One region of the Nocardioides sp. BE266 genome, then DNA from elsewhere that is predicted to be linked to it. Evidence: riboswitches for the same ligand, from Rfam matches in the RefSeq annotation. Region 1 holds a riboswitch; each other region holds the start of a gene.
What was found. Region 1 has a riboswitch for cobalamin ahead of J2X46_RS04380 (VWA domain-containing protein). Riboswitches for the same ligand answer to the same signal wherever they lie in the genome.
Positions count from the first base shown of each region.

Region 1 (10,389 bases):
TGCCCGAGCCGTGGGAGGTCTACCTCGACCGCGGCCCGTACGACCTCGCCGGCGAGCTCGCGCAGCTGGCCGAGCACGGCATCGACGTACTCGTCACCAAGGACTCGGGCGGCACCTACACCTGGCCCAAGATGGCCGCCGCCGACCAGCTCGGCGTGCCGGTCGTGGTGGTCCGCCGGGCCGGTGCGACCGACGGCGTCGAGACCGTGCCGGACGCTCCTGCAGCAGCGCGCTGGGTGGGCGAGCCCTTCGGCTGAGCTCGGGCATGGTGCAGGCAGTTCGCGCCCTGTCTGGCCGGCTCCACGCTCAGCCGTGCCGGATCAGCCCTGAACTGCCTTCGTGGTGCGCAACGCGATGAGCGCCGCGACAACGATGGCCCCGGTGCCGACGTGCTTCGCGAGCCGGACGGCGCGGTCGATGTCGTCGCGGGTCGGGGGAGGGCCGTCGCCGAGGAGCACGCGGTCCTCGGCGCCGTGGGCGTAGTGGTTTCGCCCGCCGAGTCGTACGCCGAGCGCGCCGGCGAAGGCGGCTTCGACGACTCCCGCGTTGGGGCTGGGGTGGCGCCTGGCGTCGCGCGCCCAGGCACGCAGGGCGGCGACCGGTGAGCCACCGACCGTCGAGGCGAGGGCCGCAGCGAGCAGGCCACTGAGCCGGGCGCCGGGCAGGTTGAGCAGGTCGTCGAAGCGGGCGGAGGCCCAGCCGAACCGGCCGTAGCGCTCGCCGCGGTGGCCGACCATCGCGTCGAGGGTGTTGGCCGCGCGGTAGCCCAGGAGCCCGGGCACGCCGAGCACGGCGCCCCAGACGAGTGGGGCGACGACGGCGTCGGAGGTGTTCTCCGCCACCGACTCGACGGTCGCCCGGCTGACCTCTCCCTCGTCGAGGACGGAGGTGTCACGACCGACGAGGTGGGTCAGTCGCTGCCGGGCTCCGGGAAGGTCGTCGGCGACCAGGAAGCCGTGGACCGCCGTGCCCTCGCGGCCGAGCGAGCTGCCGCCGAGGACGGTCCACGTGGCGGCCGCGGTGACGAGCGTGTGCGCGACCGGGTGATCCCGGGTGCGACGCTCCAGGCCGAGGCCGATCCCCGATACGGCCCCGGCCAGGAGGGTCAGGTGGACGACGCCGCGCGCCCGCGAGTCGGCGTACGTCTGCTTCTCCAGCGCCGCCGCAGCGCAGCCGAAAAGGGCGACCGGGTGCCCGCGGCGCGGGTCGCCGAAGGCCCGGTCGGCGAGGTGGCCGAGCACGATCCCGAGTGCCCGGCTCACCATTGCTGCCCTTGGTTTCGACACGCTCGCTGGCGCTCGCTGCTCAACCGGCGGGTGGGTCACAGCGATGCCGCGAGCTCCCGCTTCGCCTGGAGCGCGCTCTGCTGGCGCCAGGTGCGGTCGACGAGCGCGGTGAGGGCCGCGCCGATCACCGCCCACATCGCCAGCAGGGTCAGCAGCGACGACACCCGGAAGTCCCAGAGGATGCTGGCCGGGAAGTCGCCGAGCTCGTCGATCTTCGGGAACGCGACGGCGGCCACGGCCACCACCACGACGTACGTCGCTGCGCCGGCGAGGACGCCCGGCACGCCGGTCCACCGACGCGCCGCCCGGCGCGCGACGGACACGGCGGCGAGGACGCCGACGACCGAGATCGTGAGGAAGCCGAAGTAGACGGCCGTGCGGCTGTCGATCGTCTCCCCGGAGCCGACGGCGGGCGGGGTGGCGGGGTACTTCAGGAACGGCACCACGCTGAAGGACACCGCGGCCAGCAGCGCCACGAGGGCGGTGCTGGCGGCAGGACGCAGGCCGCCGAGGCGGCCCAGGCCGACCGCGGCGAGCAGGCCGGTGAAGCCGCCGAGCACGACGCCGAGGCCGAGGGTGCCGGTGGCCAGGCCGAGGGTCGACTGGGTGCTGCGGGAGACGACGGCGTCCTCGTCGTCGTGGGAGTGAGCGGCGGCGCCGTCACTGTGCTCGTGGTCGGCTGCCGTGGCGCTGGCAGCCTCCTCGAGGGCGATGGCCTTGTCGATCTGGGGCTCGCCGACGGTGTAGGCCACGACGAACGCGGCGACACCGGCGAGGAGACCAGCGAGGAGACCGTGGACCAGGAAGGTACGGGTGCTCATCCGGCCGTCAGTGGCAGGGGAAGCCGAGCAGGTGCCGGCCGTCGTGGACCCACTCGTGGATCGCAGTGCCCTCGGGGATGGTGATTGCGCCCTGCACCGAGCTGATCAGCACCAGCACGGTCATGGCGAACAGCGCGCCGAGGACGAGCCATGGAGCGAGCTCCTTGACCGGGATGACGAGGTCGGACGGTGCGGGGCCCGCGATGGGGCTGGAGATGGCGGCTGCCATGGTTCCTCCTTCGGGATGAAAGCGTCCCGGGTTGATGGGGAGTGACTTCCAGTCCGTCGGGTCTGACTTCACCGCTCAGAGCGGTGTCACAGTAGCGCCACTGTGCCGGATTCGCACCGGCTTCCTCAGGACTGGGTGGAGCGAGCGTAGCGCACCCAGCAGCTCGTCCGTCACCACCTTTCGTCGGGCTGAGATCCGGACCCATTCGTCGTCGAGCCCGGGGAACGTGTCGGCCCTCCGGACCGCGAAACCCAAGCCCCGCAAGGCTTCCCGGCTTCCGCCACCGGTGCGGGCGAGGACGTACGGCGCGGTGCTGGGGATCGTCTCGATGCCGAGCTCGCGCAATCCGTCTTCCAGGTGGCGGCGCCGGTCCGCCAGCTCCTCTGCCCGTCGTCGTGCCTCGTCCCTCGCCTGCTCAGTGCTGGTGGCGATGAGGGCGGCGATGGCGCTGGCGGAGACCGACCACGGCGTCTGGTGCTGCCTGAGCTCCTCGACTGTCCGGGGCTCGGCGAGGAGGTAGCCCGCGCGGATGCCGGGGATCGACCAGATCTTGGTGAGGCTCCTGAGGACGACGAGCCCGTCGATCCGCTCGTCGGTCAGGGTCTCGACGTCGTCGTCGAGGAAGGCCTCGTCGACGACGACCAGCCTGTGGGGTCTCGTCAGGCTCCTGATCGTGTCGGCCTTGTGGCGCACGCCGGTCGGGTTGGTCGGGTTGCCGATGATGACGAGGTCGGCGTCGTCGGGGACGTCCTCGGCCTTCAGCCGGAAGCCGTCTTGGTGGCTGAGCAGCACTTGGCCGGGGGTGTGGCCGGCCGTGCGGAGTGCGACCTCGGGCTCGGTGAACTGGGGATGTACGACGACCGGGTGCCGCCAGTCCCTCAGCCTCGCGATGAGGGTGAAGGCCTCCGCGGCTCCGGCCGTCGCGAGGACGTCCGCCGCGTCCCTTCCGTGCCTCGTCGCCACCGCCCGCTCGGCCTCGGTGGCGTCGGGGTAGGCGTCCGCAGCCTCGACCGACTCCCGGAGCGCGCGGTCGAGCCAGGTCGGGCGCGGGCCGTCGAAGACGTTGACGGCGAGGTCCACCAGGCCTTTGGTGGCTTCCTTGTCCCCGTGGTGGCGGAGGTCGGGGCCCTGGTGCTTCCTCGCGGCCTCGACGAACCGGCGGGCGAGCTGGGGGTGGCCGGCCCAGTGGGTGTGGAGGTACGACGCGTGCAGGCTCGGCGTCGCGACGCCCTCGTCGTGGGGGAGGCGCCAGGCCGGGTCGCCGGTCGCAGCCCGCGTCAGGTGGGTGCGGTGGAACTCGTGCCCGGTGATCTCCTCGTGGGCCCTCGCCAGGAGGTTGTCGGTCGCGGCCGTCGCGATGCGGTAGGACAACGTGAGCCGCGGCGCCATCTCGGCGACGGCGTCGATCGCGCCGACCATCGGGACCGCCGGACCGTCGGGCCCACGGACGGACTCGCAGAGGTAGAGCAGGCCCGCGCACTCGGCCACGGTCGGCAGCCCGCGCGCGATCGACGTACGGATGTCGCGGCGCAGCCGCTCGTTGGCCCCGAGCTCGGCCGCGTGCATCTCCGGGAACCCGCCGCCGAGGTAGAGCCCGGTCGTCCCCTCGGGCAGCCGGGCGTCGGTCAGCGGGTCGAGGTCGACGATCTCCGCGCCCGCCGCCCGAAGGAGCTCGACGGTCTCGGCATAGCGGAACGTGAACGCCCGCCCCCCAGCCACCGCGATCCGTGAGCCGTCGCCTGGTTTCGACACGGGCGCCAGGGCGCCCTGCTCAACCGACGGCGAGTGGCTCGCCGGTTGAGCAGCGAGCGAGTGACTCGCTGGTTGAGCAGCGAGCGAAGCGAGCGTGTCGAAACCAAGAGCCTCATGGGGATCCCAAGCCCGCTCGTGCAGATCCTCCGCCGCCGACGCCAGCCGTACGACCGCCTCCAGATCCACCTTCTCCGCGATCTGAGCGGCAAGCCGATCCAGCGCCGCCGCCGCATCCTCGCGCTCGGCGGCCGGCACCAGCCCGAGGTGCCGCGAGGGCGCCTCGATGCCGTCGTCGCGTTGGAGGATCCCGAGCACCGGCAGCCGGTCGCCGATCGAGCGCACCACCTCGTCCGCGTGCCGCGCGGAGCCCGCCTTGTTGAGGATCACCCCGACCACGTCGACGGGCGGCTGCGACCAGGTCATCAGGCCGTGGATGGTCGCGGCGATCGTGCGCGAAGCCGACGAGATGTCGACGACGAGGACGACGGGGGTGCGCGTCACGGCGGCCACGTGGGCCGTCGATGCGAAGCCGTCGCCACCGATCTGGCCGTCGTACAAGCCCATCACGCCCTCGATCACCGCGAGGTCAGCGCCGGCGGCGCCGTGCAGCAGCAGCGGGACGAGGCGCTCCTCGCCGACGAGGTGCGGGTCGAGGTTGCGGCCGGGGCGGGCCGTGGCGAGGGCGTGGTAGCCGGGGTCGATGTAGTCGGGGCCGACCTTGTGGCCGCTGACGGTGTGGCCGGCGTGGGCAAGCGCGGCCATCAGCCCGGTGGCGACGGTGGTCTTGCCGTGCCCGGACGCGGGCGCGGCGACCATGAGGCGGGGGAGGGCTACCACTCGATGCCCCGCTGGCCCTTCTGCCCGACCTCCATCGGGTGCTTCACCTGGCCCATCTCGGTCACGAGGTTGGCGGCCTCGATCAGCCGCGCGTCGGCGTGCCGGCCGGTGATCACGACGTGCTGGCGGCCGGGGCGGCCGACGAGCGCGGAGACGACGTCGTCGACGTCGACCCAGCCCCACTTCATCGGGTAGGTGAACTCGTCGAGGACGTAGAGGTCGTGCCGTTCCTCGGCGAGAGCCCGCTTGATCTCGGCCCACCCCTCAGCGGCGTCGGCCGCGTGGTCCTCCTCGGTGCCCGCCTTGCGCGACCACGACCAGCCCGAGCCCATCTTGTGCCAGGTGACCGGGCCGCCCTCGCCCGTCTCCTCGTGCAGATCGCCGAGCCGCTCGAGCACGGTCTGCTCGCCGATGCGCCACTTGGCGGACTTCACGAACTGGAAGACCCCGATGCTGAAGCCCTGGTTCCACCCGCGCATCGCGAGCCCGAAGGCGGCGGTCGACTTCCCCTTGCCGGGGCCGGTGTGGACCATGAGCAGCGGGCGGTTGCGCCGCTCGCGCGTGGTGAGCCCGTCGTCGGGGATCGTGGTCGGGACGCCCTGCGGCATGTCAGCCCCTCCAGCTCTCGAGGTGGATGGCCTCGTCGAGCGAGCGCCCCTTGCGCCAGCCGTGTCGTACGAGGTCGGGCACCGCCTGCAGGTGCCGCACCGGTCCGAGGCAGAGCCACGCGACCGGGCGTACGCCATCGGGCAGCCCGACGAGGTCGGCGAGGAACTCCTCCCGGTAGAACGACACCCACCCGACGCCGAGGCCCTCGGCGGTGGCAGCGAGCCAGAGGTTCTGGATGGCCAGGCAGGTGGAGTAGAGGCCGGTGTCGGCGATCGCGTGGCGGCCGAGCACGTGCTGCCCGCCGCGCTCGGGGCTGTAGGTCACCACGACGCCGAGGCCGGACTCGCGGATGCCCTCGACCTTGATCTTCTCGAAGGTCGTCCGGCGCTCGCCCTCGAGCTGCTCGGCGAAGGCCCGGCGCTCGGTCTCGACGTGGTCGGCGAACTGCTCGCGGGTGTCCTCGTCGAAGACGAGCACGAAGTCCCACGGCTGGCTGTGCCCGACGCTCGGCGCCTCGTGGGCAGCCTGGAGGACACGCCGCAGCTGCCCGAGGTCGACGGGCTCGCCACTGAACTCGGCACGTACGTCGCGCCGGCGGGCGATGACGTCGTACAGGTCTGTGCTCACGCCACCCTCGCCACGCCGGTCAGGGCTTGTGCGCTGACCTCGGCGATCGGCAGGTGGGTCGCCTGCAGCTGCTGGGCAAGCTGGGCGGCGAGGCCGAGCCGGATCGGGCCGTTCTCGCAGTCGACCACGACCGAGCTGATGCCCTGCTCGGCGATCCACTGCGCCGCCTTCCGGCTGCGGACGACGGGGTCGTTGCCGTGGGTGGCGCGGCCGTCCGTGATCACGATGAGCAGCGGTCGCCGTCGTGGGTCGCGCACCTTCTCGACCCGCAGCACCTCCGCCGCGGTCAGCAGGCCCTCGGCGAGGGGGGTACGCCCTCCTGCCGGCAGGTCGGCGAGGCGCTTGGCCGCGATGTCGACCGAGTGGGTCGGCGGGAGCGCGACCTCCGCGGTGTCGGCGCGGAAGGTGACCAGCCCGACCTTGTCGCGGCGTTGGTAGGCGTCGAGCAGCAGGCTGAGGATCGCGGTCTTCACCTGCTCCATCCGCTTGCGCGCGGCCATGCTCCCGCTCGCGTCCACGCAGAAGAGCACGAGGTTGGCCTCCCGGCCCTCGCGTCGTGCGGTGCGGAGGTCGGTGTCCTCGAACCTGATCCGGCCGTCGGTCCTACCGCGGCTCTGCTGGTGTGGTGCCGCTGCCCGGATCGTCTCGACCAGGTGGAGCCCGCCCTTGCCCGTCGGGTCGGACCCGACGCGTCCACCGTTGGTCGTCAGGGCCCGCGACCGCTTCCCCGACTCACCCGCGCCGGTCCCGGTGACCTCGAACCGCCGCACCTTGTACGGATCCGCCGCGCCCACAATCTCAGTTGGTCGAGTAGCCGACGAGGAACGAGGAGGCGTATCGAGACCCTCCTCGCGATCCGTCGGTTGAGCAGGGCGCTCCTCGTGATCCGTCGGTTGAGCAGGGCGCTCAGCGTGATCCGTCGGTTGAGCAGGGCGCTCAGCGTGATCCGTCGGTTGAGCAGGGCCCTCCGGGCCCGTGTCGAAACCAGGATCATCCGACCCGTCACCCTCCGGCTCCGGAGGCGCAGGCGGCTCAGGCTCCGGCTCCTCATCGCCGAGGATCTGGTCCAGCAACTCCTCATCCAGCCCAGGCGCATCGAACGGGTTCCGCCTCCGCCGGTGCGGAAGCGCGAGCAGCGCAGCCTGGCGGATGTCGGCCCTCGTGATGAAGGTACGACCGTGCCAGGCGGCGTGCGCGATCGCCGTACGTGTGGTGACGATGTCGGCGCGCATGCCGTCGACCTCGAAGGCGGCGCAGACCTCGGCGACCTTGGTCAGCACCGCGTCGGTGAGCTCGACCTCGGGCAGCAGCTTGCGGGCGGAGGCGATCCGGTCGGTCAGCGCGCGCTCGGCGTCGGCGTACGACTCCACGAACGCGTGCGGGTCTGCGTCGAAGGCGAGGCGACGGCGTACGACCTCGGCGCGCAGTTGAGGGTCGCGCGGTGCGGCGATCTCGACGGTGAGGCCGAAGCGGTCGAGGAGCTGGGGGCGGAGCTCGCCCTCCTCGGGGTTCATGGTGCCGACGAGCACGAAGCGGGCGGCGTGGGCGACCGAGACGCCGTCGCGCTCGACGGTCGAGCGGCCCATCGCGGCGGCGTCGAGCAGCAGGTCGACGAGGTGGTCGTGGAGGAGGTTGACCTCGTCGACGTAGAGGATGCCGCGGTGCGCGCGGGCGAGGAGGCCGGGCTCGTACTCGGCGACGCCGTCGGCCAGCACCTTGGAGAGGTGCAGCGAGCCGAGCACGCGGTCCTCGGTGGCGCCGACGGGCAGCTCGACGAGGCGTACGGGTCGGGTCTCGGTCTCCGCGTCACGCGGCCAGGTGCCATCGGGCGAGGTGTCGCCGGGGGCGCTGGAGAACCGGTCGCCGGCGACCACCTCGATCGGCGGTAGCACGGACGCGAGGGCGCGGACGGTCGTGGACTTGGCCGTGCCCTTCTCGCCGCGCACGAGGACGCCGCCGACCTCGGGGGAGATCGTGGTGAGGATCAGGGCGAGCGTCATGTCATCAGATCCGACGACGGCGCATAGGGGGTACTGCAGTGGCATGGGGGCTCCCGCTCTCGTTGCCAGGTTGGAACTGACTGGCGGGAGGCCGGTCTTCGGACTTCCGAGGTCGTGCCTCGGTCACCGCAGCGGGCCCTGTGCCGGAATCTCACCGGCTTCCCAGATTCTCCCCAGACTTCGGGGCACCTCTCGCCTTGTGCGCGTCACGATAGCGTCTGCGGCCATGTCGTCCACTGGTGTGCCCACGGAGATCGTGGTCGTCGGGATCGGGGCCGACGGGTGGGCCTCTCTTTCGCCGTCGTCGCAGGCCCTGGTGCGCGAGGCGTATGTGCTCTGGGGCGGCTCGCGGCACCTGTCTCTGGTGCCTTCCGTGCCGGGCCAGACGCGGGTCCCGTGGCCGTCGCCCTTGGCCTCTGAGCTGCCTTTGCTGCTTGCCGAGTACGCCGGTCGACCCGTCGTCGCGTTGGCCTCCGGCGACCCGTTGGTCTCCGGGATCGCGACAACCTTGCTCGAGTACGGCGCCCCGGTGCGGGTGGTGCCGGCGGTCTCGTCGGTGTCCCTGGCTCGGGCTCGGATGGGGTGGTCGTCCTCGTCCTGTGCGGTGGTGACGGTGGTCGGTCGGTCCGTGTCGTCCGTGCTCCGCGAGTGTGCGCCGGGGCGGCGGTTGCTGGTGCTGTCGTCGGACGCCTCGACCCCTGCCTCGGTCGCTGCGCTGCTGACCTCGTCGGGCTGGGGTGCGTCCTCCATGACCGTGCTCGGCGACCTGGGCTCGTCGTCGGAGTCCTCGGTGTCTGGTGATGCCTCATCATGGTCGGCTTCGTCGCCGGCTCTCAACGTCATTTGCATCGAGGTTTCTGGAAACGGCCTCGCTTCCTGGGCGCCTGGCCTCCCCGACCCGGCCTTCGAGAACGACGGCCAGCTCACCAAGCGCGACCTCCGCGCCTCCGCCCTCGCCCGCCTCATGCCCACCCCCGGCCAACTCCTCTGGGACGTCGGCGCCGGCGCCGGCTCGGTCGGCATTGAATGGATGCGGTCGCACCCCACCTGCCGCACCATCGCCATCGAGTCCGACCCCGAGCGAGCCGCTCGCATCGCGCGCAACGCTGAGGCCCTCGGCGTCCCCGACCTCCAGGTCGTCGAAGGCCGCGCCCCCTCAGCCTTGGATGGCCTCGAAGCTCCGGACGCCATCTTCATCGGCGGAGGGGTGACCCGGGAAGGCGTCCTCGACACCTGCCTCGCCGCCCTCAAGCCCGGCGGCCGCCTTGTCGTCCACGGCGTCACGTTGGAGACCGAGACGTTGCTAGCCAAGGCGTCCGCCGACCACGGCGGCGAGCTCACCCGCATCAGTGTCGAGACGGCCGCGCCTGTGGGGACGTTCACCGGCTGGAGCCCAGCACGGGCAGTCACTCAATGGGCGCTAACGACGTAGGTCCAAGTAGGTCTTCGACCTAGGGCACCCCGCCCAGAATGCTGCGTCGGCACGTGTCGCGTTCTCGTCCGACCGTGGGCGCCGACTGCTCTCTTATGGGGCGACAGCTCCGAAGAATCCGGCGGTTGATCGAGCTCGTCCCCTCCGGTCGGTCTAGTTGCGGGAAGTAGGCCGCGAGGCGATCACGCAACCCAGGCTTCTTGAGCGGCCTTGTCAGATGTTCACGGTGCCGTTGAGCTGTGAGAACAGCGCCGCGAACTGCTTCACCGTCTTCGGCTTGATCGATTCGAAGAACTCTTCGCGGTGATCAGTCAACGCGTGGGCCGGCACTGCGTGATCAAACGCTCCGCGGACACCCGTGATCTTCTTGATGATGGGCTCATCGGTATTGGGCAGGTCCGAGGCCTTGACGTCTTCGTTGAAGGCCCAGTTAAACAGCTTCAGGTAGTCGGCAACGTCGAACAGATCCTCGATGTCTGCGTTCGACGGCAACTTGTCGAGGTCGGAGCACACGACGATTGCATCTTCGCCGACCCCGTTGTGCCGCGCGGCCTTCTGGATTCTTTGCAACTTCGCGTTGGTCCGATCGCCATCAACGAGCGCCGTCACGGCGAGACGTCGTCCAAGCAGCGCCACGAAGGCTGGCATGTTGTCGATGCCGCCAACCGGCAGGATCGCCAGGCGTGGGTCGAGGCCATGGTTGTCTCCTTCAGGCTTGACGAGGAGGTACTCCGTTAGCCGCTGCAGGTAGACGAAGTCACTGCTGCCCTCGACGAGCAGGTGCTGCCCAGAGCCA
Region 1 covers NZ_JAURTI010000002.1:11,005-21,393, forward strand. Annotated here, with positions in the region: gene J2X46_RS04345 (cobalt-precorrin-6A reductase) at 1-257, shown strand, start outside; gene J2X46_RS04350 (cobalamin biosynthesis protein) at 321-1,265, opposite strand; gene J2X46_RS04355 (CbtA family protein) at 1,322-2,107, opposite strand; gene J2X46_RS04360 (CbtB-domain containing protein) at 2,115-2,336, opposite strand; gene J2X46_RS04365 (cobyrinate a,c-diamide synthase) at 2,412-4,904, opposite strand; gene cobO (cob(I)yrinic acid a,c-diamide adenosyltransferase) at 4,919-5,533, opposite strand; gene bluB (5,6-dimethylbenzimidazole synthase) at 5,535-6,161, opposite strand; gene J2X46_RS04380 (VWA domain-containing protein) at 6,158-8,161, opposite strand; cobalamin riboswitch at 8,233-8,369, opposite strand; gene cbiE (precorrin-6y C5,15-methyltransferase (decarboxylating) subunit CbiE) at 8,388-9,593, shown strand; gene J2X46_RS04390 (AAA family ATPase) at 9,807-10,389, opposite strand, start outside.

Region 2 (10,389 bases), on a different contig from region 1:
CCAGTTCCCGGGCATCAACGCCGACGGTGGGTACGCCGAGTACCTGAGGACCTCGGCGCGCAGCGTCGTGCCGATCGACGACTCGCTCGAGCCGGCCGATGTCGCCGCGCTCGCGGACGCCGGGCTGACGGCCTACCACGCGGCTGCGAAGGCGGCCCGTCGGCTGACCCCGCGCGACACGTGCGTCGTGATCGGCGCCGGCGGCCTGGGCCACATCGGCATCCAGGTGATGAAGGCGCTCTCGCCGGCCCAGCTGATCGTGGTCGACCGCAACCCCGACGCGCTCAAGCTGGCGCTCTCGATAGGCGCCGACCAGGGCGTGGTGGCCGAGGGCAGGCAGGTCGAGGAGATCCTCGACATCACTCGTGGCCTCGGCGCCGAGGTCGTCATCGACTTCGTCGGCGAGGGTGGCTCGACGGCCGAGGGCCTGGCGATGACCCGCCAGGCCGGCGACTACCACGTCGTGGGCTACGGCGAGGACGTCGTGGTCCCGACGATCGACCTCATCTCCTCGGAGAAGAACATCGTCGGCAACCTCGTGGGTTCCTACAACGACCTGTGCGACCTGATGGCTCTTGCGGCCCGCGGCGCGGTCACCCTTCACACGCAGAAGTACGCGCTGGACGACTTCCAGACCGCGATCTCCGACCTCGACGCCGGCCGGGTCCGCGGCCGCGCGATCCTCACCCCCTGAGAGGGAGCACCCCATGAACGGAATGAAGTCACTGCTGGGAATCGGCATCTCGGTCGGCGTGCTCGCCGGCGTCTGGACCTTCGCCAGCGTCGAGCTGACGTGGATCACCTGGGTCGCGTTCATCGCGTGGGCGTGCTTCTTCGCGGCCGGTGGCGGGACCACCGGCCTCGCCAAAGGGCTCGCCGCCAACGTCGCCGGTGTGTTCTGGGGCTGGGTGATCAGCCAGGGCCTGGAGCACGTCAGCAGCTCGACCCTCGCGCTCGCCGTGATGGTGACCGTCGTCGGCTTCGTCCTCTGCATCGAGGCCGCGCTGCCGCTGCTGTCGTTCATCCCCGGCGGCTTCGCCGGCACGGCGATCTTCTTCGGCACCGGCTTCGACACCGGCGGCGCGCTGCTCGCGATCGTCGCCGGAGCCCTGCTCGGTATCGTCTCGGAGAAGGTCGGGGCGGCGATCCAGTCGGCCGTCGACGGATCCGCGCACCCGGTCTCGACGCCCGACGCCACACCCGCGACCTGACCCGCCACTGACTGCTGGAGGAGAGACGTCTTGATCTTCATCACCGCCAAGTTCCATGTGTTGCCGGAGCACGCCGAGGCGTGGCCCGAGATCTCCCGGGCCTTCACCGAGGCCACCCGCGGCGAGGAGGGCTGCCTCTGGTTCGACTGGTCGCGCAGCCTCGACGATCCGAACGAGTACGTCCTCGTGGAGGCGTTCCGCGACGGCGACGCCGGCGCCGCCCACGTCGGCTCGGACCACTTCAAGGCCGCCCAGGCCGAGCTGCCGCAGTACCTCGCCCGCACCCCCGACATCGTCAGCACCGCCGTCGACCAGGACGGCTGGAACGAGCTCGGCGAGCTCAAGGTCGACTGAGGGTGGACTGAGCGGGACCTTCGCCCACCGACCCCGGGACCTCGGCCCCTGCACTGCGCGCGCCGCCCGCGCGAGCGTGGAGGCATGACGACGACACTCCCCATCCTGCTGGCCTACAACGGATCGGCCGACGCCGATCGCGCGCTCGACTGGGCGGCCGCGGAGGCCCTCCGCACCGGTGCTGCGGTGCGGGTGGTCGCGGTCGACGAGATGCTGCCGCCGCACCTGGGAGCCATCGCAGGCACCGTCGTGCCGGCGGCCCCCTACGGTCGCGACACCGACGTGATCGTCCACGAGGCGGCCAAGGCGCTCGCGGACGCAGGCGTGGCCGGTGTGACCACCGAGATCCACACGGGACAGGCGGTCGCGGAGCTGCTGCGGGCCGCGGACGAGTCCTCGGTGGTCGTGCTCGGCAGCCACGGCCACGGCCGCACGGGCGAGGCGCTGCTCGGCTCGGTCAGCCAGCACCTCGCCCGGCACGCGACGTGCCCGGTCGTCGTCGTACGGAAGGCGCGGGACGAGGAGGCGCGGCGCATCGTGGTCGGCATCGACGGCTCGCGCTCCAGCGCGGCCGCGCTCGACTACGCCTGCCGGCGCGCCGAGGACACGGGGGAGACCGTGGTCGCGATCCACGCGTGGCGCGTCCACGCCCCCTCGACCGACGTGTGGAAGAGCGAGCCGCGCAGCGTGGACAGCGAGGAGCGGGAGCTGCTGCTCTCCGAGAGCCTCGCGGGCGTGCGTGAGGACCACCCCGACGTACGCCTCGAGCACGAGGTCGTGGCCGTCGCGCCCGGCCAGGCGCTGGTGGACGCGTCCGCCGGTGCGTCGCTCGTGGTGGTCGGCTCGCGCGGGCTCGGCTTCTTCAGCGGACTGCTCTTGGGCTCGGTGAGCCAGGTCGTGCTGCACCGCGCCGAGTGCCCGGTGGCCGTGGTGCGCTGATCGCGAGAGGTGCGCGAATTGGTTGTCATGCGCAACTTGTGTATGTTGCACACATGACCTCTCGTACGACTCCTGCGCAGCACCCCGGACTGGCCATCGCCGTCCTGTGCGCCGGCGGCCTCAGCGCCGCCCTCACCCAGACCATGGTGATCCCGATCCAGACCGAGCTGCCGCAGTTCCTGTCGACGTCGTCGTCGAACGCGTCATGGGTCATCACGATCACCCTGCTGGCCGCGGCCGTGACGATGCCGGTCGCCGGCCGGATCGCCGACATGGTCGGCAAGCAGCGGGTGCTCACCGCTAGCGCGGCGCTGCTCATGATCGGCTCCGCCGTCTGCGCGCTCTCCGACTCGCTCGCCCCGGTCCTCGCCGGCCGCGCCCTGCAGGGCATGGCGATGGGCTTCATCCCCGTCGGCATCTCGTTCATCCGCGAGTTCGCGCCGCCGGAGATGGCCTCGACCGGGGTCGCGACGATGAGCGCCACCCTCGGTGTCGGCGGTGCGATCGGCCTGCCGCTCGCCGCGTGGATCGCCGACTCGGGCGACTGGCACACCCTCTTCTGGGTCGCCGCCGGGCTCTCCGCCGTGATCACCCTCCTCACGTGGTTCGCGGTGCCCCACGTGCACGACGGCCACCCCGGCCGCCTCGACGTGCCCGGCACCATCGGCCTGACCATCGGCCTCTCGGCATTCCTCGTCGGCGTCTCCAAGGGCAGCACCTGGGGCTGGGACAGCGGCCGCACGTGGGGCGCGATCGTCCTCGGCCTCGTCGTCCTGGTCGCGTGGGGCTTCTTCGAGCTCCGCCAGGACGAGCCGCTCGTCGACCTGCGCACCACCGCCTCGCCGGCCGTGCTGATGACCAACCTGGCCGCCGTCGCCATCGGGTTCGGGATGATGGCCCAGTCGATCGTCGTCCCGCAGCTGCTGCAGATGCCCGAGGCCACCGGCTACGGCCTCGGCCAGTCGATCCTCGGCGCCGGCCTCTGGATGGCGCCCGCCGGCCTGATGATGCTGGTCTTCGCTCCGGTCTCCAGCGGGCTGATGCGCAGCATCGGCGCGAAGAAGACGCTGATGATCGGCGCCGCCGTGCTCGGTGCGGGCTACCTCGTCGCGCTCGTGCTGATGGACGCCCCGTGGCAGCTGCTCGTCGCCTCCTGCGTCGCCTCCGCCGGCGTCGGCATCGGCTACGCCGCGATGCCCACGCTGATCCTCGACTCGGTGCCCGGCCACGAGGCCGCGTCCGCCGTCGGCGTCAACGGCCTGATGCGCTCGGCTGGTACGACGCTCGCCGCCGCCGTGATGGCGACGCTGCTCACCAGCAGCACGACCAGCCTCGGTGGTTTCGCCGTGCCGAGCGAGTCGGCCTTCCGCTGGTGCTTCGTCGTCGGTGCGGTCGCCGCGTTCGTCGGCGTCGCGATCGCGGCGTTCGTGCCTGCGGTCAGGCGTCGCGCAGACGCGATCGGCGTCGATCTGGACGAGACTGCCGATGCCACCGTCTGAGGGGGTCGCGGTCACCGACGAGACCCTGGCCGCCCTCCGCCACGAGCTCATGCGGCTCGGACGGCGGCGGGAGACGGGCTCGTCGGTGACCGACCTCGACGCCTCGGCGTTCCGCATCCTGTGGCTCGTGATCGAGCACGGCCCGCACACCATGCGTGGGCTGGCCGAGCAGCTCCAGCTCGAGCAGTCGACGATCAACCGCCAGGTCAGCGCTGCCGAGGCCCACGGGTGGGTCGAGCGCCACCACGACCCCGGCGCGACGGCGATGCTGGTGCGCGCGACCGCGGCGGGCGAGACGGCGTACGGCATCGAGTCCGAGGCGCGCGCCGAGGGGCTCCGCACGATCGTGAACACGCTGGGGGACCGGGCGATCGCCGACCTCGCCGGCGGGCTGGCGCGCTTCAACGATGCGATCGACGAGGCCATCGAGGCGGCCGGGAAGTAGCCCGGCCACTCACTCGTCGAAGAGCCGGTCCTCCGCCTCGACCGAGGTGACCTCGAGCCGCAGGGCGAGGACCAGCTCGGGCGCGAGGTTGAGCCGCATCAGCATCGCCTGCACCTGCGGGAGCACCCAGCTGTAGGACTGCACCGCGACCCGACCTGCCTCGCTCTGCACCTGGATCCACACGACCGGGTTGCCCTCCCGGTCCGGGAGCCAGTGGGCGCCGATCACCCCCACCGCGCCGAGCGACGCGACGATCGGCAGCATCGCCGCGTCGGCCGCCCGCTTCAGCTGCGCGTCGTCCACCTCTCCACGCTAGCCCCGCACCTGAAGCCCGGTCAGGGGGTGACCGGTGGCACGAACTCGAAGGTCGTGCCGAGGAGCCAGAGGAGCAGCAGCACCACCGGCAGGTGGAAGAGGAACTGCAGGAACGTGAATCCGACGAGGTCGCGTGCGCGGACCCCGAGCACGGCGAGCAGCGGCAGCATGAAGAACGGGTTGACCAGGTTGGGCAGTGCCTCGGCGGCGTTGTAGATCTGCACGGTCCAGCCGAGGTTCATCCCGACGTCGGTGGCCGACTGCATGACGTACGGCGCCTCGACGAGCCACTTGCCGCCGCCCGAGGGGACGAGCAGGCCGAGGAGCGCGGTGTAGAGCGCGATCACCACGGCGAACGCACCGCCTCCACCGATGCTGGTGAACAGGTCGGCGAGGTGTTCCGACACGGTCACCCCACCGCGACCGTCGGCACGGGTGAGGACCGCGGCCATGGCGGCGTACAACGGGAACTGCACGAGCACGCCGGCGGTGGTCGGGACGGCCTTGGCGACCGCGTTGAGGAAGCCGCGCGGGGTGCCGTGGAGGACGAGGCCGAGGATCAGGAAGACCATGAGGTAGCCGTTGAGGCTGCTGATCACGCTGAGGAACGGCAAGGTCGCGAACTGCTGGACGAGCCAGCCGAGGGTGAGCAGGCCGACCAGGACAGGCAGCACGCGGGAGTACTCCAGCCACTCGCCGGGACGGGTGCGCTCGGCCATCGGCGCGACGTCGTCGGAGAGGTCGACGCCCATGTCCTCGGCGGTCCTGATCGCCTTGCCCTGCGGCGCCGACGCCCACGCGATGACGACGCTGAGCGCGATCAGGATCGCGGCCATGACGAGCGACTGCCAGGTGAGGATCGTCGTGCCGAAGTCGAGCACGCCGGTGATCTCGAGCAGCTCCGGCGGCAGCGACGCGGGCGTCGCCTGGAGCTGGGCGGCCGACGACGAGAGGCCGAGCGCCCAGACGGCACCGAGGCCGAGGTACGCCGCGGCACCGAGCGCTCGGTAGTCGGTGCGCAGGTCGGGGCGGCGTGCGATGGCGCGCGCGAGCAGGCCGCTGAAGACGAGGCTGAGGCCCCAGTTGAGCATCGACACGAGGCACGACAGCAGGGCGACGAAGGCCACCGCGCCGCGCGGGCTGGACGGGTAGAGCGCGATCCGCTCGATCACCTTCGCGACCGGCGGCGAGGTCGCGACGACGTACCCCGTGAGCACGACCATCGCCATCTGGAGCGTGAACTGGGCCAGGTCCCAGAAGCCGCCGCCGAAGGTCTCGGCCACCAGCACCGGGCTGGAGCCGTTGACCATCGCGGCCACCGACACCAGCACGACGCCCGCGAGGGCGAAGACGTAGGCGTCGGGGAACCACTTCTCGGTCCACGCTGCGCTGCGCTGGGCGAGGCGGGCGAGGCCGCGTTCCTCGTTCGTACCCGAGATGGTCGACATGGCTCACGAACGTATCGGGCTGCTGCCCCGCACGCGTCGGGGGGTGGAGGATGGCGGCCGTGAGCACGGTCTTCCGCAACGCGACGGTCTTCGACGGGCACTCCTACCTCGGCGCGGTCGGCGACGTCGTCGTCTCAGGCGGCCGGGTGGTGGCCGTTGGCGAGGACGTCGCGCCGGCGGGGGCGGGGGTCGTGGACGTCGGGGGAGCGCTGCTGCTGCCCGGCTTCACCGACGCGCACGTGCACCCCATCCAGGGCGGGCTCGAGCGGCTGGCCTGCGACCTCAGCGGACTCCCGGTCGACGCCGCGGCCTACCTCGCGCACATCAGGGAGTACGCCGCCGCGCACCCGCAGCTGGACTGGATCCAGGGTGGCGGCTGGGCGATGGCGGCCTTCCCCGGCGGCCTGCCGACCGCGGCCGAGCTCGACGCGGTGGTGGCGGACCGGCCGGTCGCGCTGGTCAACCGCGACCACCACGGCATGTGGGCCAACAGCCGCGCCCTGGCGCTCGCGGGCATCACCGCGGCGACTCCGGATCCCGCCCACGGGCGCATCGAGCGCGACGCCGACGGGACGCCGTCCGGGATGCTCCACGAGGGTGCGATGGACCTGCTCTCCGGCGTGCTCCCGGAGGCCGACGACGCGCAGATGTACGCCGGTTTCCTCGAGGGCCAGCGGTACCTCCACTCCCTCGGGATCACCAGCTGGCAGGACGCGATCGTCGGTGCCTACTCCGGCATGCGCGACGCCGGGCCGACCTATGCCCGGGCGGCTGCGAGCGGCGACCTGACCGCGACCGTGGTCGGTGCGCTCTGGTGGGAGCGTGACCGTGGGATCGAGCAGGTGGCCGACCTGGTCGCCAAGCGCGGGGACTTCTCCCGCGGCCGGTTCGCCGCGACGGCCGTGAAGATCATGCAGGACGGCGTGGCCGAGAACGGGACGGCTGCGCTCGTCGAGCCCTACCTCGACCGGTGCGGGCACGCGACCGGCAACTCGGGCATCTCCTTCGTCGACCCGGCCCGGCTGCCGTCGTACGTCTCCCGGCTGGACGGGGAGAGCTTCCAGGTGCACTTCCACGGGCTGGGCGACCGTGGCGTGCGCGAGGCGCTCGACGCGCTCGAGGGCACCGACCCCGCGCGGCGGCACCACGTCGCGCACCTGCAGCTGGTGCACCCCGACGACGTCGCCCGCTTCGCGCGGCTCGGCGTCGCCGCGAACATCCAGGCGCTGTGGGCCTGCAACGACGACCAGATGACCGAGCTGACGATCCCGTTCCTCGGGCCGGAGCGGGCGGGGCGGCAGTACCCGTTCGGCGACCTCCACGCCGCCGGCACACGCCTGGTCGCCGGCAGCGACTGGCCGGTGAGCACTCCCGACCCGTTGGCTGCGATCCACACCGCCGTGCACCGGACGTCGTACGGCGACACGGGGGTTGCGGGCACCGAGCCGTTCCTGCCCGAGCAGGGCCTCCCGATCGAGGTGGCGTTCGCGGCCTACACCAGCGGCTCGGCCTGGGTGAACCACCGCGACGACGCCGGCACGATCGCCGTCGGCGCGGTGGCCGACCTCGTCGTGCTCGACGCCGACCCGTTAGTGACGCCCGACGAGATCGGCGCGGCGCGGGTCCGCTCGACCTGGATCGACGGGGAGTGCGTCTTCGAGGCCTGACCGGTCACGCCCCGTCGTGCAGCCGGCGGGTCCAGGCCGGGTCGTAGTCGGGGTGCGTCCCGTAGCCGACGAGCAGGATGTGGCCGGCACCGCGACGTCCGGCCGGGACGGGGGAGGCGCCTGCGCGGCTCACAGGACCACCGCATCCGGCGTGGGACGGAACGGGGACCGGCGCAGGCTCTCGGGGAGGTCTGCGACGCCCGGCCCTCCGGCACCGACCCAGTCGGCGATCGCCGAGGTTTCGTGCCGTCCGTTGAGCCGGCCGAGCCAGACGGGGCGGGCGCCCGAGCGTCGGGCCTCCCGCGACGGGCTGACCACGACGACGTCGGAGCGTTCGCAGGGTCCGAGGCAGTCGGTGACCCGCAGCGTCGCGCGGTCGCCGAGCATCGTGCGCAGGGCGTCGAGCCGGGCGGCGTGGTCGACGCCGGGTCGCTTCTTCGTGGTGCCGCAGCAGCAGCCGCGGCAGACCGTGACGGTCGGGCGGTCGCCCGTGGGCAGGGGTGCGTCCATTCGTGCAGCGCTCCATCTCTCGTGGAATCGTCAGGTGTGCATGGGACGCAGGCGGTCTCCTGACTCCTGGGTCGAGCGCTGTTCCCGGCCTTCCCGGACCTGACGGTCCAGTGGCGTCGTCGGGCGCAGCTCCCCAGTCACAGTGGCGAGGACCGTGTCGGGCTTGCACCGACTTCCCGGTCTGCGTCTCGCGGGGAGTCTACGGGCGGTGCCGGGCGACGAGCTGCAGGAGGGTCGCGTGGGTCTCGGCATCCGCGGCGGCGACGAGACCGGGGCCGGTGTGGACGGGTGCTCCGTCGAAGTCGCTGACCACGACGCCGGGCGCTGCCTCGCACAGGGCGATGCCCGGCGTGAAGTGCAGGCTGCCCTCGAGGCGACCGTCGGTGACGTACGCCAGTCGCCGCCCGGCCGCCACCCAGGCGAGTGCGAGCGTGGTGGACTCCACCCGCGGCGCGAACGTCGCCCGGAAATCGGGGTCGGCGGCGAGCTGGGCACCGACGAACGGGCGGTCGAGCGGACCGTCGGCGTTGATGTTCACCAGTCGGTTGGCGGGCGCAGCGTGCTCACGGCCCAGGACGCCGAAGGCACCGTCGTCGGCCCAGTAGACCTCGCCGCTCGGCGGGTGGGCGACCGCCGCGACACTCGTCGAGCCGCCGACGACCAGGGCGACGTTGACCGAGAACAGGGGAGTGAAGGCGGCGAAGTTGAGGGTGCCGCACAGCGGATCGACCAGCCAGGTGCGGTCCCGCGCACCGCTCACCTCGCCCAGCTCCTCGCCGACGAAGGCGTCGTCGGGGCGGGCGGCACGGATCACGTCGAGGATCGCCTGCTCGGCCTCGACGTCGGCGGCGGTCGCGAAGTCGGTGGCCGACTTGGCCTGTCGGGTGAGCTCGGAGCCGTACATCCGCTGCAGCACGGCCGCTCCCGCACGCGCCGCGCGGACGGCGACGTCGAGGTCGGTGTCGCTCACGTGCCGCAGAAGGTCTGGTAGCCGGTGCCGAAGGACTCCGGCGCGGGCTCGGCGAAGCGCTCCTGCCCCGGGCGGACGTCGTACGGCTGCGAGAGGACGTCGAGGAGCTGGTTCAGCGGCGCGAGGTCGCCGTCGGTGCCGGCCGCCAGCGCCTCCTCGACGAGGTGGTTGCGAGGGACGTAGGCCGGGTTGACCCGGTCCATCGCCGCCGCGTCGGGGGAGAGCGCCAGCCAGCGCTCCGCCCAGGCGTCGTACGCCGCCAGGTCGAGCACGAGCCCACGCGCGGGTGCGGCGTCACCGCGGGCCGCGTCACCGAGGCCGCGGAAGAACGACGTGTGGTCGACGTGGTTGTCGCGCATGAGCGTGACGAGGTCGGCCACGAGCGCCGAGGTGACGGCGTCGGCCAGGCCCTCGGGCAGGCCGAGCTTCGCGTGCATGCCCGCCTTCCACGCGTCGGAGTAGAGGTCGCGGAACTTCTCGAGCGAGGCCACGGCGAGGGCCACCGCGTCGTCCTGCTCGTCGGCGAGGAGGGGGAGGAGCGCCTCGGCGAAGCGGGCGAGGTTCCACTCCGCGACGACCGGCTGGTTGCCGTAGGCGTAGCGGCCGCCGGTGTCGATCGAGCTGAAGACGGTCGCCGGGTCGAAGGCGTCGATGAAGGCGCACGGGCCGTAGTCGATGGTCTCGCCCGAGATGGTCATGTTGTCGGTGTTCATCACGCCGTGGACGAAGCCGACGAGCATCCACTGGGCGACCAGCGACGCCTGGGCTGCCACCACGGCCTCGAAGAGGGCGAGGTGGGGCTGCTCGGCGTCGGCCGCCTCGGGATGGTGCCGCGCGATGGCGTGGTCGGCGAGCCGGCGGAGCAGGTCGAGGTCGTCGGTGGCGCGGGCGTACTGGAAGGTCCCGACCCGCAGGTGGCTGCTCGCGACCCGCGCGAGGACGGCGCCGGGCAGCACGACCTCGCGGTGCACCTCGCGGCCGGTCGCGACGACAGCCAGCGACCTGGTCGTGGGGATGCCGAGGGCGTGCAT
Region 2 covers NZ_JAURTI010000010.1:33,943-44,331, reverse strand. Annotated here, with positions in the region: gene J2X46_RS22040 (NAD(P)-dependent alcohol dehydrogenase) at 1-694, shown strand, start outside; gene J2X46_RS22035 (DUF1097 domain-containing protein) at 708-1,211, shown strand; gene J2X46_RS22030 (putative quinol monooxygenase) at 1,242-1,565, shown strand; gene J2X46_RS22025 (universal stress protein) at 1,650-2,504, shown strand; gene J2X46_RS22020 (MFS transporter) at 2,558-4,003, shown strand; gene J2X46_RS22015 (MarR family transcriptional regulator) at 3,990-4,448, shown strand; gene J2X46_RS22010 (hypothetical protein) at 4,458-4,751, opposite strand; gene J2X46_RS22005 (TIGR00366 family protein) at 4,784-6,211, opposite strand; gene J2X46_RS22000 (amidohydrolase) at 6,271-7,878, shown strand; gene J2X46_RS21995 (hypothetical protein) at 7,883-8,011, opposite strand; gene J2X46_RS21990 ((2Fe-2S) ferredoxin domain-containing protein) at 8,008-8,388, opposite strand; cobalamin riboswitch at 8,441-8,569, opposite strand; gene J2X46_RS21985 (inositol monophosphatase family protein) at 8,588-9,358, opposite strand; gene J2X46_RS21980 (protein adenylyltransferase SelO family protein) at 9,355-10,389, opposite strand, start outside.
Region 2: linked by a shared signal. The riboswitch ahead of J2X46_RS21990 ((2Fe-2S) ferredoxin domain-containing protein) and the one ahead of J2X46_RS04380 (VWA domain-containing protein) in region 1 are both predicted to bind cobalamin.

Region 3 (10,389 bases), on a different contig from region 1:
GGAAGCCGGACTCCCAGACGAAGGCCCCCGTGCCGCCCTCGTAGGACCCGATCCGGTAGGCCGAGGCGTCGTACCCGCCCTCGGTGGTGGAGACCTTGAGCCCCACCCGCGTGCCGGGCGTGCCGCTGGCGAGGGTGGTGTAGGCCGCGATCTCGCCGTGCTGGGCCGGGTTGCTGATCCGCCAGTCCTCGGAGCCGCGCGGCTCCGGGGCGGCCTTCTCGGCGGAGTCGGCGGCCGAGGTCCGCGGCGCGGGCAGGACCCCCATCGCCTGCTCCGCGTCGCGGACCGGCAGGTGTGACGCCGAACCGCACCCCACCAGGAGCGGCGTCACGACCAACCCCACCATCCAGGTTCGTGCTGCCTGTGCCTTCATCGTGATCACCTCGCCCGGTGGCGACGGACCCTCCGACGCCGTGTGATCGACGATTCGCCGGGGGCACTTCCCGGCACATGGGCCCGCGATCCCGGGCGCCCGGGACGATCAGGACGCCGGTCCCGACCGGCCGCGTGGGCGAGCGGGGCGTGGACCTAGGATTGCCCGCATGCCTGAGATCTCCCGGGACGAGGTGGCCCACCTGGCCATGCTCGCCCGCATCGACCTCTCCGACGCCGAGCTCGACCACCTGGCGCCCCAGCTGAGCGTCATCCTCGAGTCGGTCGCCTCCATCAACGGTGTCGCCGGTGACGACGTGCCTCCCACGTCGCACGCGATCCCGCTGACCAACGTCTTCCGCGACGACGTCGTGGTGCCCGGGCTGACGGCCGAGGAGGCGCTCTCCGGCGCCCCGGCCGTCGAGGAGCAGCGCTTCTCCGTCCCGCGGATCCTTGGAGAGGAGGCGTGATGGGCGACCCACGCACCACCGCCGCCGCGATCGCCGACAAGCTGGCCGCCGGCGACGTCACCTCCGTCGAGGTCACCCAGCTCCACCTCGACCGGATCGCCGAGGTCGACGAGCGGGTGCACGCGTTCCTGCACGTCGACCCCGACGGCGCGCTGGCCCAGGCCGCCGAGTCCGACGCCCGCCGGGCCCGCGGCGAGGCACGCGGCCCGCTCGACGGCGTACCGATCGCGGTCAAGGACGTGCTGGCCACGCGTGGCCTGCCCACCACCTGCGGCTCGAAGATCCTCGAGGGCTGGATCCCGCCCTACGACGCCACCGTCGTCGCGCGGCTGCGCGGGGCCGGCCTGCCGATCCTCGGCAAGACCAACATGGACGAGTTCGCGATGGGCTCCTCCACCGAGCACTCCGCCTACGGCCCGACCCGCAACCCGTGGGACCTCGACCGGATCCCCGGCGGCTCCGGCGGCGGCTCCGCGGCCGCGGTCGCGGCCTTCGAGGCACCCCTCGCCATCGGCACCGACACCGGCGGCTCGATCCGCCAGCCGGGCGCGGTCACCGGCACCGTCGGCGTGAAGCCGACCTACGGCGGCGTCTCCCGCTACGGCCTCGTCGCGCTGGCCAACAGCCTCGACCAGGCCGGCCCGGTCACCCGCACCGTCCTCGACGCGGCCATGCTCCACGACGTGATCGGCGGCCACGACCCCCGCGACTCGACCTCGATCGCGCAGGAGTGGCCCTCCTTCACCGAGGCCGCCACGGCCGGTGCCTCCGGCGACCTGACTGGCGTGAAGGTCGGCGTGATCACCGAGATGCAGGGCGAGGGCTGGCAGCCCGGCGTGATGGCCCGCTTCAACGACTCGGTCGAGGCGATGGTCAAGGCCGGCGCCGAGGTCGTCGAGGTGTCGTGCCCGTCCTTCGTGCACGCGCTCGCGGCCTACTACCTGATCCTCCCGGCCGAGGCGTCCAGCAACCTCGCCAAGTTCGACGCGATGCGCTACGGCCTCCGCGTCGTCCCCGAGGGCGACCCGTCCGCTGAGGAGGTCATGCGGGCCACCCGCGACGCCGGCTTCGGCGACGAGGTCAAGCGCCGCATCATCCTCGGCACCTACGCCCTCTCCAGCGGCTACTACGACGCCTACTACGGCCAGGCCCAGAAGGTGCGCACGCTGATCAGCCGCGACTTCGACGCCGCCTTCGCCCAGGTCGACGTACTGGCCTCGCCGACCGCTCCCACCACGGCGTTCAGGCTGGGGGAGAAGCTCGACGACCCGATGGCGATGTACCTCAACGACCTCGCGACCATCCCGGCCAACCTCGCCGGCGTGCCCGGCATCTCGGTGCCCAACGGCCTCGCCGACGAGGACGGCCTGCCGAGCGGCCTCCAGCTGCTCGCGCCCGCTCTCGCCGACGACCGCGTCTACCGGGTCGGCGCCGCGGTCGAGGCGCTGCACACCGCAGCCTGGGGCGGCCCGCTGCTCGACAAGGCCGCCGGCCTGGAAGGAGTCTCGTCGTGACCTCCACCGACACCGCGCTCATGCCCTTCGACGAGGTGCTGGCGGCGTACGACCCGGCGCTGGGCCTCGAGGTCCACGTCGAGCTCAACACCGCGTCGAAGATGTTCTGCGGCTGCCCGGCCGTGTTCGGCGGCGAGCCCAACGCCGGCACCTGCCCGACCTGCCTCGGCCTGCCCGGCGCGATGCCGGTGGTCAACGGCAAGGCCGTCGAGTCGGCCATCCGGATCGGCCTCGCGCTCAACTGCGACATCGCCGAGTGGTGCCGGTTCGCCCGGAAGAACTACTTCTACCCGGACATGCCGAAGAACTTCCAGACCTCGCAGTACGACGAGCCGATCTGCTTCGACGGCTACATGGACGTCGACGTCGACGGTGAGACCTTCCGCGTCGAGATCGAGCGCGCCCACATGGAGGAGGACACCGGCAAGTCGCTGCACGTCGGTGGCGCCACCGGCCGCATCCACGGCGCCGACTACTCGCTGGTCGACTACAACCGCGCCGGCATCCCGCTCATCGAGATCGTGACCCGCCCGATCCTCGGCGCAGGGGAGAAGGCGCCCGAGGTCGCCAAGGCCTACGTCTCGCAGCTGCGCGAGCTCATCGTGGCGCTCGGCGTCTCCGAGGCCCGGATGGACCAGGGCAACCTGCGCGCCGACGTGAACCTCTCGCTCTCGCCCAAGGGCAGCGGCGTGCTCGGCACCCGTACGGAGACCAAGAACGTCAACTCGTTCCGCTCCGTCGAGCGGGCCGTTCGCTTCGAGATGCAGCGCCACGCCGCGATCCTGAGCAGCGGCGGCTCGATCCTGCAGGAGACCCGCCACTGGCACGAGGACACCGGCATCACGACCAGCGGTCGCGAGAAGTCCGATGCCGAGGACTACCGCTACTTCCCCGAGCCCGACCTCGTCCCCGTGGCGCCGAGCCGCGCGTGGGTCGACGAGCTGCGCGGCACGCTGCCGGAGAACCCGACGGTCCAGCGCGCCCGGCTGCAGGCGGAGTGGGGCTTCAGTGACATGGAGATGCGCGACACCCTCGGCGCCGGCGCGCTCGGCCTGGTGATCGAGACGATCGCCGAGGGTGCCGCCCCGCAGGCCGCCCGCAAGTGGTGGCTCGGTGAGCTCGCCCGCCGCAGCAACGAGGACGGCGTCGACCTGGTCGACCTGCCCATCACTCCCGCAGACGTGGCGCGGATCCAGGCGCTGGTCGACGACAAGACCGTCAACGACAAGCTGGCCCGCCAGGTGTTCGAGGGCGTCCTCGCGGGCGAGGGCACCCCGGACGAGGTCGTCGCCGCGCGCGGACTGGCCGTGGTCTCCGACGACGGCGCCCTCGGTGCTGCCGTCGACAACGCGATCGCCGCCAACCCCGACGTCGCCGACAAGATCCGCGACGGCAAGGTCGCCGCGGCCGGTGCGCTCATCGGAGCGGTGATGAAGGAGATGCGCGGCCAGGCCGACGCCGGTCGGGTGCGCGAGCTGATCCTGGAGAAGCTGTCCTGATCCTTCCTGGGGGCCCCCTACTTTGGTCTGATTCGGCCGCCGATCGCCCGGTCTAGACAACTTGTTAGGGTCGTTGCGAGTCACATTGGTCACATCACCAACCAACGCTCGCAGCACGGGGGACTGGGCGGCACCTGCCGTCGTGGGGTCCTCGGCGAGCGGGAAGGAAGTCATGCACCATCGCATTCGACCCATCCGATCGGCCGCGGTCGCACTCTCGACCGTGGCGCTCGGAGCCGGCGTACTCGCTGCGCCTCCGGCGTCCGCCGAGCCGACGCCCGCCCTCCGCGCGGCGAAGGCCGCGGGAGGCACCGACAGCACGCCGTCGACGATCGCAGCGGAATGGATCGCCGGTGAGCTCAGCAACGGCCTCATCGTCGGCAAGTCCGGACCGGACTTCGGCCTCACCATCGACACCGGGATGGCGCTCTCGACCGTCACCAGCCAGGGCGGCACCGTGACCGCCATCAACAACTCCCTCGAGCCGCGCATCGCCGAGTACGTCGGTGACGGCACGAAGGAGTCCTACGCCGGTCCGCTGGCCAAGGCTGCGACGTTCGCCCGCACGGCGAAGAAGAACCCGATCAGCTACGGCGGGATCAACCTAATCGCCCGCCTCGAGGAGCGGACGGCCAACGTGCCGGCCGACCCGGCTGCCGAGCCGCAGGCCGCGGCGATCGCCGGCCGGATCTTCGACAAGTCCGAGTCGGGCAACAACGCCAACGTGGTCGGTCAGTCCTACGCCGTCCGCGCACTGACGCTCTCCGGCTCGACCGAGGCCGGCGCCGCCCGCGACTTCCTGCTCAAGCAGCAGTGCGCCTCGGGCTACTTCCGCGCAGGCTTCGACAAGGCCGACGTGCCGAGCCAGTCGTGCACGGAGGGCGTCGCCGGCAGCGAGGCCGACCCGGACGCCACCGCCCTCGCGGTGATCAACCTCATCGAGTCGGGCGACAAGAGCCCGGCGGTGGTGGGGGCGCTGGCCAAGGCCGGCACCTGGCTCGCCGACCGGCAGCGCGGGAGCGGCGCGATCCGTGCCGCGGCGCCGATCAGCCAGATCAACACCAACTCGACGGCCATCGGTGGCTACGCGCTGGGCCTGCTGAAGAACCGCGACGCCGCCCTCAAGGCCGCGCTCTGGGTGCGCAAGAACCAGCCGGTCGACAAGTACAAGTGCCGCACGGCGCTGACCAGGGACACCGGTGCGGTGGCCTACCGCAAGGACCGCGTCAAGGCGTCCAACGTCACCGGCATTCCCGCCGAGGCGCGTGACGAGTGGCGTCGTGCGACGGCCCAGGCGATCCTCGGCCTGCAGTTCGCCCCGGCGAGCAAGGACAAGCTCAAGATCGTCTCGGTGCGCAAGCAGGCTCGCGCCGGCGAGCGGGTCCAGTTCCGCGTGTACGGCCTGGCTCCGAGCGAGAGCGCCTGCATGCAGGTCAAGGGTGACTTCCTGCGCGTGAAGGGCAAGAAGTCCGGCGACAAGATCGTCCGCAAGCTCCAGCTCCCCGCCGGCAACCAGCGGCGCGTCGGGCTCGTGAAGACCTCGGACGACGAGGCACGTACGTCGCTCCGGGTCCGCAACTGACCCACCAGCACCACCTGATGCACCCTGCTTCGGCCCGGCGTCCCGAGACGCCGGGCCGAAGTGCGTCCCGGAGCGCGCCGGGGTTACGCTTCGCACGCCGCACCCGCCCGGGTCGGCACCACACACGCCCGAGCTGGGGAAAGCCGGTCCGACACCGGCGCTGACCCGCAACCGTGGGCACGGGAGCGATCCCGTGCGAGCCGGAACACCCGCCTCGACGCGTCTTGATCACCATCGCTGTCGAGGAATGCAGCGGGTAGACGGTCCCGACCGGCGCCCTCGCTGTCGCAGCGAGGGAAGGGACCATGAAGCTCCTCTCCGGACTGGCCGCCGTCGCGCTGGCCGCCACCACTCTCACGCAGCCGGCATACGCCGCGCCGCTCCCGACCAGCCCGACCGCCGACCGCGCGGTCCAGGCCGGCGCCACCTGGCTGAGCGGCCAGCTCACCAACGGCCTGGTCTTCAACGACCAGTTCGGCGGCTTCAACGACTACGGCCTCTCCGCCGACTTCGCCTTCGCGCTGAAGGCCGTGGGCAAGGACGCCACCGCGTCGAGCATCGTCGACGCCATCGAGCCGGTCTCTGACTCGTGGGCGACCGGTGGCACCTTCGCGCCCAACCGTGTGTACGCCGGCAGCCTCGCCAAGCTGGTCAGCGTGGCGCAGGCGACGGGCAAGGACGCCACTGACTTCAACGGCACCGACCAGGTGACGCGCCTGGAGGACCTGGTCTCCTCCTCCGCGCCGCTGGTCGGCCGCCTCGAGGACGCGGGCGTCGACACCAACGACCCCTTCGACTCCGACTTCGTCAACGTGATCGGCCAGTCGTTCGCCGCGCGGGCGCTGACCACCGCGGCCTCAACGCGCGCCGCCGATGCGACGACCTTCCTGCTCGACCAGCAGTGCGACGCCGGGTTCTTCCGCGCCCAGCTCAACGGCGACAAGGCCGACACGCAGCAGGGCTGCACGAGCGCCGACACCGGCAGCGTCGACACGACCGCACTCGCCGTCATCAACATCCTGGACACCCCCGGCGCCTCCCGGACCGCGCGCGGCGCGGCCGCGCTCGCCGCGGACTGGCTGAAGGGCCAGCAGGCCGCCGATGGCTCGTTCAGCGCGGGTGCGTCCGAGGGCTACAACGCCAACACGACCGGCCTCGCCGGCTGGGCCCTGTCCCGCGCGGGTGAGTCGGCAGCGGCGGCGAAGGCGGCCACCTGGCTGCGAGCGGTGCAGATCGCCGACCTTGCCGCGTGCGCGACGAAGCTCGCGGCCGACAACGGTGGCGTGGCCTACAAGCCGAGCATCCTCGCCGCCGCCCGCACCAGCGGCATCGCCGCGGCCGCGCGCGACCAGTACCGCCGGGCCACTGCCCAGGCGCTCCCGGCCCTGGCCAGTGCTCCGGCCGCGAACGGCACGCTCGGACTCTCCGCCCCGGCCTCCGCGGTCGAGCGGAGCACCGTCACGGTCAACGTCACCGGCCTCGGCCAGGGCGAGGCGGCCTGCGTCACCCTTGGCTCCGTGGCAAAGCCCGTCACCGGCACCGGCAGCACCGTGCCGGTGTCCTTCGACCTGCCGGCCGGTGTCGGCGCGCGTACCTTCACGCTCACCACCCTGTCCGGTGCGTCGTCTGCCACCACCGCGGCCACGGCCACCCCGCCGACCGTCGGCAAGCTCGCCGCGGCCAGGGTGGAGAAGGTCACGAGGAACCGCTTCACCCTCTCGGTCGCGTGCGAGTCGAACGTCGCCTGCGCGGGAACGCTCAAGGTCCGCTCGGCCGGCAAGGTCAAGCTCGCCAACGGCAAGAAGCGCGAGCTGCTGCTGGCCAAGAAGGCCTACACCGTGACGCCCGGTACGACCGCCGACGTCACGCTGAAGCTCACCAAGGCCGCCCGTTCGGCCTTGGGCACGATGCGCCTGCGCGTCGTCGCCGTCCAGCGGACGTCGGGCGCCGAGCCGGCCAGCACGAAGTTCTGGCTGAAGCGCGCGTGATCTCGACCCAGGCTCGCGCACACCGGATGCTGCGCCCCCTCACCCTCCTGGCCGCTGGTCTGGTGGGCGGGGGAGCGACTCTGTCCCTCTCGCTGGGGCTCGCACCGACGGCCTACGTCGCGTCTGCGGGTGCGGCTACCTGCACCTCGTCGGGAGGTGTCAGCGTCGTCGTCGACTACCGCGAGCTCGGCGGGAGCACCGTGACGACGTGCGCGCCGGATGGTGGCGGCAAGAGCGCGGCGGCGGTCTTCGCCTCGGTGGGCGTCAGGATCAGCTACGCCACCCGCCAGCCGGGCTTCGTGTGCCGCGTCAACGACGTACCTGCCAACGACCCGTGCGTGAACGCCTCGCCCGCCAACGCCTACTGGGGCCTCTGGTGGTCCGATGGCTCGTCGGGCTCGTGGACCTACGCGTCCTCCGGCGTGGGCGGCCAGACCGTCCCCGCCGGAGGTTCGGTGGGCTGGGCGTGGCAGCAGGACCGTGGCGGCTCTCCCGCCGCACCGTCCGTCGCCCCACCGGTCGCGCCGGCCTCGCCGAGCCCGACGTCCTCGCCCACGTCGTCGCCCACCTCGTCCCCGACCTCGTCGCCGACGAACCCGGGCTCGGGCTCGGGTGGGTCCGGAGGGTCCGGCGGCACGGGTGGCGGCAAGGGCGGCGGCAGCTCGCCGACCTCGTCACCGAGCCCGTCGACCTCGCCCTCCGGGACGCCCAGCAGCACCCCCTCCGAGTCGCCCCTGGCCAGTGAGTCTCCCAGCGACTCACCGTCCAGCAAGCCCTCGAAGAAGCCCACCAAGGGCAGTGAGTCTCCCAGCGACTCAGCGTCCAGCGACCCCTCGGACGAGCCGTCCGTTGCCCTTGAGTCTCCCAGCGACTCAACGCCCAGTGCGTCCTCCGAGGCAGGCGGGCCGGAGGCCGACGAGCCGACCCGTATCCCGGCGGCGGTCACCTGGGGCATCGTCGGACTGGTCGCCCTCGCCGGGGTGGCGAGCGCGGTGGTGGCGCGCCGGCGACGGGGATCCTCGGCGCCGTGACCGGATCGGCGTCGTCCGTGTGGGGACTGCCGCGTGACCTGCACCCGATCGCCTGGTGGACCTGGGCGATCGGGCTGGCCACGGCAGCCTCGCTGACCACCAACCCGCTGCTGCTGCTCCTGATCATGGGCTCCGCGACGGTGGTGGTCATGGCACGACGCTCGGGCCACCCGTTCGGTCGCTCGTTCCGGCTCTACGCCCTGCTCGCGGCGGTCACGATCGTCGCCCGGGTCGTCTTCCGCATCCTCTTCGGCGGCCAAGCGGTCGGCCACGTGCTGCTCGACCTCCCGGAGGTCCCGCTGCCGGACTGGGCGGCCGGGATCCGGCTGCTCGGCCCCGTCACCAGCGAGGCGCTCCTCGCCGGGTTGTACGACGGCCTCCGGCTCGCCGCGATCATCCTCTGCGTCGGGGCGGCCAACTCGCTCGCCAACCCCAAGCGGCTGCTCGCCTCGGTCCCGCCCGCGCTCTACGAGATCGGCACCGCGATGGTCGTCGCCGTGACGATCTTCCCGCAGCTCGCCGACAGCGCCCGCCGGGTGCGGGCCGCGCAGGCCCTCCGCGGGGGTACGACGACCGGCGTGGGCCGGCTCCGGCGCTTCCTCGTGCCCGTCCTCGAGGACGCCCTCGAGCGGTCGCTCGCCCTGGCGGCCGGCATGGACACCCGCGGCTACGGACGTTCCGGTGGCGCCACCCTGCGCGAGCGATGGACCACCGGGTCGCTGCTGCTACTCGCCCTCACCGGCATCTGCGTCGGCACCTACGCCTGGCTCGACCCGACCGCGCCGCGTCTCCTCGCGATGCCGATGCTCGGGGCGGGTGTCGTCGCGGCAGTCGTCGGCCTGAGCAGCGCAGGCCGACGGGTCCAGCGCACCCGCTACCGCCCCGACTCGTGGCGCACCCCCGAGCTCGTCACCGTCGGCGTCGGGCTCGCGGTCGCCGTCCTCGGCTGGTGGTTCGGTCGCAGCCAGGTGGCCGTCGCCTACCCGGCCGTCGACGTGACGCCGTACCTCTCCCCGCTCGCCCTCGCCGTCGGTCTGCTCGGCCTCGTCCCGGGCGTGGCGACGCCGGTGCCGTCGACGGCGCTGGTCCGTGAGGTGGCCGCATGATCGAGCTGCGCGGGATCGGGTTTCGCTACGACCGGCACGAGGTGCTGCGCGACGTCGACCTGACCCTCGAGGAGGGCGAGCTGGTGCTCGTCTCCGGGCGGACGGGCGTCGGCAAGTCCACGCTGCTGGGCGTGGTCACCGGTCTGGTGCCGCGCTTCACCGGCGGCGAGCTCACCGGCGACGTGCTGCTCGACGGCACCAGCATCGTCGAGCAGCCGCCGCGGGAGCGCGCCCACCTCGTCGGCTACGTCGGCCAGGACCCGCTGGCGGGATTCGTGACCGACACGGTCGAGGAGGAGCTCGCCTACGGCATGGAGCAGCTCGGCATCGCGCCCGAGACGATGCGCCGCCGCGTCGAGGAGACGCTCGACCTGCTCGGCATCGCCGACCTGAGGGCGCGCGACCTGCGCACCCTGTCCGGTGGGCAGCAGCAGCGAGTGGCGATCGGCGCGGTCCTCACCACGCACCCGCGGGTGCTGGTGCTCGACGAGCCGACCTCGGCGCTCGACCCGACCGCCGCCGAGGACGTTCTCGCCACGATCACCCGCCTGGTCCACGACCTCGGCCTCACGGTCCTGCTGGCCGAGCACCGGCTCGAGCGCGTGGTGCCCTTCGCCGACCGGATCTGCCTGGTCACCGGCGACGGCGGCATCCGCGTCGACCGTCCCGCGGTCGTGCTGGCCGACTCGCCGGTGGCCCCGCCGCTCGTCGAGCTCGGCCGCCTCGCCGGCTGGGAGCCGCTGCCGCTCACCGTGCGCGACGCGCGTCGGCACGCCAGGTCGCTCCCCGCCCTGACCGCGCCGGAGCAGATCGCCACTGACCCGGGG
Region 3 covers NZ_JAURTI010000009.1:130,729-141,117, forward strand. Annotated here, with positions in the region: gene J2X46_RS21740 (N,N-dimethylformamidase beta subunit family domain-containing protein) at 1-373, opposite strand, end outside; gene gatC (Asp-tRNA(Asn)/Glu-tRNA(Gln) amidotransferase subunit GatC) at 543-842, shown strand; gene gatA (Asp-tRNA(Asn)/Glu-tRNA(Gln) amidotransferase subunit GatA) at 842-2,356, shown strand; gene gatB (Asp-tRNA(Asn)/Glu-tRNA(Gln) amidotransferase subunit GatB) at 2,377-3,855, shown strand; gene J2X46_RS21760 (terpene cyclase/mutase family protein) at 4,079-5,437, shown strand; cobalamin riboswitch at 5,530-5,669, shown strand; gene J2X46_RS21765 (hypothetical protein) at 5,743-7,425, shown strand; gene J2X46_RS21770 (hypothetical protein) at 7,452-8,456, shown strand; gene J2X46_RS21775 (energy-coupling factor transporter transmembrane component T) at 8,453-9,562, shown strand; gene J2X46_RS21780 (ATP-binding cassette domain-containing protein) at 9,559-10,389, shown strand, end outside.
Region 3: linked by a shared signal. The riboswitch ahead of J2X46_RS21765 (hypothetical protein) and the one ahead of J2X46_RS04380 (VWA domain-containing protein) in region 1 are both predicted to bind cobalamin.